One region of the Gallibacterium trehalosifermentans genome, then DNA from elsewhere that is predicted to be linked to it. Evidence: riboswitches for the same ligand, from Rfam matches in the RefSeq annotation. Region 1 holds a riboswitch; the other holds the start of a gene.
What was found. A riboswitch is a leader RNA that binds a small molecule or an ion and turns the genes downstream of it on or off. The one in region 1 is predicted to bind lysine.

Region 1 (3,435 bases):
ATCACACGATGGATTTTATCTAAGTTAATTGGTTCTAAACGCCCATCTCGCTTGGTAACTCGTAGTGATGTATTCATTAAAAACACCTTAACACAATATATAGTATCTCTCAAAATTTTCGCACCAATATAATGTGTTTCAGCAAAAACTCAAGTAGAAAAATATGCAGAGAATGAGTGATAGCTAATTGACAAAAAATAACTTATTAATTTACAAAAGGTTTCTGAAGCATTTGATCTGTTTAATAGTTTAAAAACTCTGCAATGGCAAAAAATTAGGCGTTAATTTTTTAAATTGCAAATTAAATCAATGAGTTATGATTTTTTACTATGATGATGAATGGATACCTGTCAATATTGCATTTGAAATCTATACTAAAATGAGGGGAAAGGGGAAAGGGGAAAGGGGAAAGCCTTTGAAGCACATATTGTTATATTCTATGGGGCATATTCAATTTAATAATGGTTGATATAAAAATATAAATCATAAAAAAACCTATTCAAATAATATTGAATAGGTTCTATATAAAAAATTATATTTTAATTAAATTTCAAAACTTTCTAAACTTACACCTTTATCAAGTTGCATTTGAATAGCTTTTGGTGTTCTACCTTGACCAGTCCAAGTTTTTTCTGAACCATCTGAATCAATATAACGATATTTTGCTGGACGAGGTGGGCGTCTTTTATGTTGTGATGGATTAAAACGGTGGAAATTCATCACTTCAAATAATTCTTCTGGTGAAATACCTTCTGATTTTAATAATTCTTTATATTTTTCAATTTTTTCTTTATGAGCAGCTAATTCTTGTTGTTGGGCTTCTTCTTCTAATCGTCTTTCTTGTACAACAAGCTCAAATTTTTTAAAAATAGTTTCTAGTTGTTCTAAAGATATTTCTTTTGCTAAAACACGTAAAGAACGAATATTATTTAATGTTTTTAATAACTCTTCCATTAATAATCTCCTCAGCAATGCCACATTAAGTCTATTGTTAATAAAAAATACTTAATAATTTTAATGAAAATAATTTAAAAGTAAATAGTAATATTAATATTCAATTAAATTTTAATTTAAAAAACTTGCTTTTTTTATTACTTGTTGTATCTTTTAGCCACCTGATGTAGAGGTGCGATTATTATAAGTATCTTCTTTGAGCTGACTGCGTTGATAAGAAGGGAAAGGAATAACCGCCGAAATCAATTAAGCGTCATCTTAATTGGTTGGGATCGTTACCGAAAGGGACGATACTGTCATAGTAATTATTTTGTGTAACTATGGAGTGCTACGAGTTAGGGTGGTTAATCATTTATCCCTCCTTTTGTGAACGTTCTTCGCTAAATAACTCGCTAGACTCTTTCTTTTATTTTTAGGTTAGCGTATGGAACTTGTTGATTATTCTTCTTCTATTTGGTCGATTGTACCGCCATTATTAGCTTTAACATTAGCGATGATTACACGTCGTGTTTTATTATCTTTAAGTGTGGGAATTATTGTTGGGGCATTAATGTTAACGGCTGCTAGTCCATTAAATGCCGCAATATATATTAAAAATAGTGTTTTTTCTTTAGTTTATAGTGAAGAAGGACTTAATCATAATAATTTAAATATTATTATTTTCTTATTAATGTTGGGCGCTTTAACTTCCTTATTAACGGTATCAGGTAGTAATCAAGCCTTTGCTGCATGGGCGCAAAAACATATTAAAGGTAGACGTGGGGCAAAATTATTGACGGCTTGTCTAGTCTTTTTTACTTTTATTGATGACTATTTTCATAGTTTAGCGGTTGGAGCTATTGCACGTCCAGTTACCGATAAATTCCAAGTTTCTCGGGCAAAATTAGCGTATATTCTAGACTCAACAGCTGCGCCAATGTGTGTATTAATGCCAATTTCTAGTTGGGGTGCGTATATTATGACCTTAGTCGCAGGGTTATTAACAACTCATGCGATTACGGGTTATTCCCCAATGAGTGCTTTCGTGGCAATGAGTGCAATGAACTATTATGCGCTTTTTGCATTGTTTAGTGTTTTCTTTGTTGCTTATTTTTCTTTTGATCTTGGTTTAATGGCTCGCCATGAACAACAAGCAATGAATGCGCAACTGCATAATGAGAAGAGTGAAGTTGAAAGCAGTGATAACGGCAGTGTAGGTGGGTTAATTATTCCTATCCTTGTCTTAATTATTAGCACCGTTTCGATGATGATGTATACTGGTTATGAAGCATTAATTGCGGACGGGCAAGCTTTTTCTGTTTTAGGCGCATTTGAAAATACAACGGTTGGTATTTCGTTGGTTGTGGGGAGTTGCGCTGCGTTTATTGTTGCATCATTATTTGTTTTTGGCCGCATCAATTTTGCACACTATATTCAAGCCATTTTGGTAGGATTTAAATCAATGCTAGGTGCAATTACCATTCTATGTTTTGCATGGACCATCAATACGATTGTAGGAGATGTTCACACTGGAAAATATTTAGCGAGCCTAGTAAGTGGCAATATGATGACACAACTATTACCTGCATTATTATTCTTATTAGCGATTGTGATGGCATTTTCAACAGGAACTAGCTGGGGAACATTTGGTATTATGTTACCAATCGCCGCAGCGATGGCAGCCAATGCAGATCCTAGTTTAATGCTTCCTTGCTTATCAGCTGTTATGGCGGGGGCTGTATGTGGTGATCACTGTTCACCTGTGTCAGATACGACTATTTTATCGTCTACTGGCGCAGCGTGTAATCATATTGATCACGTCAATACGCAATTACCTTATGCTGTGATGGTTGCCGTTGCATCATTTATTGGTTTTATTTGTTTAGGATTTACTGGCTCTGCAATGTTAGGTTTTGTAACCACGGCAGGTATTTTGGCGTTCTTATTTTTCATTTTTAGATCACGTCGAGCAAATTTTAGCAATAATTAAAGAAAAAAATTTAATTTTATAAAATACGGCTTATTGCCGTATTTTTTTTATTTTTTATCAATAAATTTTTACTTTGTATTGAAAAAGGGTGTATTTTTAGTATTAAATGCCAAATAATTATGAAATTATCTAAAAAATTACTATAGACAAGAGAACTAAGTTGCAGTAAAACTAACAAGCAATGTAGTTAGTAATCGATGAGAGAGGAAAAAATGAAAAAATTATCTGGCGCCGAAATGGTGGTGCAGTCGTTACGCGATCAAGGTGTGGAATATTTATTTGGCTATCCTGGTGGGTCGGTGCTTGATATCTATGATGCTATTCATACCCTTGGCGGGATAGAACATATTCTTGTGCGTCATGAACAAGGTGCAGTGCATATGGCTGATGGCTATGCTCGCTCCACAGGGAAAGTCGGGTGTGTATTGATTACTTCAGGTCCTGGCGCTACCAATACAATTACGGGAATTGCGACAGCTTATATGGATTCTGTCCCTTTAGTTGTTTTATCA
Region 2 (3,435 bases), 190 kb from region 1:
AACAGTCTGAGTTAGATCAACCTACTGAACCTGCCATTGAGATTGATCCAATTATGCCCTATCAAAAACAATTTTATTGCTAATAAATTCATTACAACCCAGCTCCCTCATTACATTAAGCTAATGAGGGCGTTATTTTTTCTTTCAAAGATTTAAAATAAAAATCATCAATAAAATCATTTCGTTATAAAATTAAATTATTATTTATATCCTTTAATCAAATTTAAATATTTTTATACATTCTCTTTATTAAAACCAATATCAAATTTATAGACTCACAAAAAGTTCTTATTAAATTATCTTTTTTTGATTTTTATCAAAAATTACACACCTCAAAAGAGGTATCTTGAATATGTTATACGATAAACAATAACACAGAGTACTTATTCAAGGAGAATGATATGAAAAAATTAGCACTAGCGATTGCTACTTCTACAGCATTATTAGCAGCCTCAACCTCTGCAATGGCTCACCAAGCAGGTGATATTTTTGTGCGTGGTGGTCCAATTTTAGTCGTACCAAATACCTCTACTCATAATTATGCAGGCAATGCGCTTAATTATGATTTTGATGTAAATAGTAATGCGCAACTTGGTTTAACTGGTACCTATATGATTACTGATAATCTTGGGGTTGAGTTATTAGCGGCAACGCCATTTAGCCATGAAATCAAATTAGGTGGCACAACTATTGCTAAAACTAAACATTTACCACCAAGCCTTTATCTCCAATACTATTTCTTAAATGCTGATTCTCCTGCTCGCCCTTATATTGGTGCAGGTCTTAACTACACCACTTTCTTTGGTGAAACAGAAAAACTTAATGGTCTTTCAGATCTTAAATTAAAAGATTCTTGGGGACCTGTAGCGAATGCAGGTATTGATATAAAACTCACCGATAATTTATTCTTAAATACCTCTATTTGGTGGGCTAAAATTAAAACTAAAGCAACCTTTAAACTTAATGGAACAGCTCAAGAAACACGTGTAACGTTAGATCCAACTGTATTTTTTGTTGGTTTAGGTTATAAATTCTAATGTAATAAATTTCCTGACTATCAAGCCATAGTTTTTACTATGGCTTTCTTTTTACCTAAACAACAGTAATTGATTCTCAGCAAAATCAGCGTATAGTGATCGCTACTTTTTATCATAGTCGTTATAATAAAAGGAATAATCATGGGGAAAATTCTCTTTGTAAGCGGAATTGATACTGATGTAGGAAAAACTGTTGCAACGGGTGTTTATGCGAAAAAACTAATGGATCAGGGGTTTACCGTCATTACGCAAAAAATGATTCAAACGGGTTGTGAAACATTTTCTAACGATATTCTTGTGCATCGAAAAATTCAACAAATACCACTGACACAAGATGATCTAGATGGTATTACTTGTCCTTATCTATTTCATTACCCTTGTTCCCCACATCTTGCTGCAACATTAGAGAAGCGTCAAATTGACGATCAAATCATTACCGAAAAAACGCAACAACTTGCCAGCCGTTATGATGTTGTGTTGTTGGAGGGCGCGGGTGGTTTAGCTGTTCCCTATACGCACCAAGCAACAACATTAGATTTTATTGCCAAACATCACTACCCTTTAATTCTTGTAACATCGGGGAAATTAGGCAGCATTAACCACACACTATTAAGTTTAATGGCCTGCAAAACATATAACATTACTGTACATAGCGTGATTTATAATCGTTTTCCTGAAAAAGATCCTTTAATAGAACAAGATACCCAACACTATTTACAACACTACTTACAACAACATTTTCCAACGACAGAATTTATTTTATTAGAAAAGTTTAATTTTTAAAATTTTAGTTGACATTTTTATGATTAAACGGTATTTCTATACACGTTTTGTAGCGCAAGCTACAACAGGAGAGGCGCGGAACTCAGGTCGTTATTTTTAGGTCTGGAACCAGTGAGAAATAATCAGGGGAGTTTCGCCGAGGTAAGTAATTTTCCAGAGAATTATTTATCGGCTATTAGGGCTGAATCCCTAAGGTTGTCATCGATAAACGATGGAGAGCTTCTGAATAAGTTTTCTTAATATTTCAGTTCTCTTCTCGCTTTTCTTTCTCTTCTGTAACACACGCTTTTTTCACAACATTATTATTTAAGGAAATATTTATGTCTCATTTATCTGTTGCAAAATTTGGAGGAACTAGTGTAGCCAATTACGCGGCAATGCAGGCTTGTGCCAAAATCGTTATGGCAGATCCAAATACCCGTGTCGTGATATTGTCTGCCTCTGCTGGCGTAACCAATTTATTAGTTGCTTTAGCTAACGGTTGTGAACAAACCAAGAGAGAATCACTTCTTGCTCAAGTTAAACAGATTCAATACAACATTTTAAATGAATTAAAAAATGCCGATATATTACGAGAAGAGATCGATCGCTTATTAGACAATATTGCCTCCCTCTCTGATGCTGCTGCCTTAGCAACCTCTCCTGCATTAATTGATGAAATTATCAGTCATGGCGAAATGATGTCTACCTTAATTTTTGTTGAGGTATTACGTGAGTTAGGTGCAAACTCAACTTGGTTTGATGTAAGAACTCTCGTTGCTACAAACGATCATTATGGCAAAGCTGCACCAAATGATGAACTTACCCAACAAAATTGCGATCAGATCTTAAAACCATTAATTGAACGTGGGGATTTAATCATTACACAAGGTTTTATTGGTCGTGCGCCAAATGGTAAAACTACCACACTAGGTCGCGGTGGGAGCGATTATTCTGCGGCATTAATTGCCGAGGTCTTACATGCTAATGACGTATTAATCTGGACTGATGTAGCGGGAATTTATACAACTGATCCTCGTATCGCTCCAGCCGCACAAAAAATTGACACCATGAGTTTTGCCGAAGCCGCTGAAATGGCAACTTTTGGCGCGAAAGTGTTACACCCTGCAACACTATTACCTGCTGTTCGCAGCAATATTCCTGTATTTGTTGGATCAAGTAAAGCGCCAGAGCTTGGGGGGACATGGGTAACCCGCGATCCACAACCTCGCCCACTTTTCCGTGCGATTGCATTACGTCGCGATCAAACATTATTAACGCTGTCTAGTTTAAGTATGCTACACGCGCAAGGCTTTTTAGCAAATGTATTCAATATTTTAGCGAAATACAAAATTTCTGTTGATACTATTACGACTTCTGAAGTTAGCGTAGCCCTCACTTTAGATAAAACAGGTTCGGCTTCTTCTGGTGCAGAATTGCTTTCTAATGAATTGTTGGCAGAACTCAGTGAAACATCATCAGTAAAAGTGGATACAGGCTTATCATTAGTCGCACTAATTGGTAACGATTTACACATCGCCGCAGGCGTAGCAAAACGTATTTTCAACACGATTGCAGAATATAATGTTCGTATGATTAGTTATGGTGCAAGTACTAATAACGTTTGCTTATTAGT

Region 2: another riboswitch for lysine. It lies ahead of lysC (lysine-sensitive aspartokinase 3); the one in region 1 lies ahead of ACFFHK_RS02005 (Na+/H+ antiporter NhaC family protein).

Annotation. Positions count from the first base shown of each region.
Region 1 covers NZ_JBHLWB010000001.1:460,769-464,203, reverse strand. The annotation lists gene nrdA (class 1a ribonucleoside-diphosphate reductase subunit alpha) at 1-77, opposite strand, end outside; gene ACFFHK_RS02010 (H-NS family histone-like protein) at 544-954, opposite strand; lysine riboswitch at 1,114-1,293, shown strand; gene ACFFHK_RS02005 (Na+/H+ antiporter NhaC family protein) at 1,379-2,923, shown strand; gene ACFFHK_RS02000 (acetolactate synthase 3 large subunit) at 3,136-3,435, shown strand, end outside.
Region 2 covers NZ_JBHLWB010000001.1:268,730-272,164, reverse strand. The annotation lists gene ACFFHK_RS01230 (hypothetical protein) at 1-83, shown strand, start outside; gene ACFFHK_RS01225 (OmpW family outer membrane protein) at 402-1,037, shown strand; gene bioD (dethiobiotin synthase) at 1,179-1,820, shown strand; lysine riboswitch at 1,881-2,050, shown strand; gene lysC (lysine-sensitive aspartokinase 3) at 2,141-3,435, shown strand, end outside.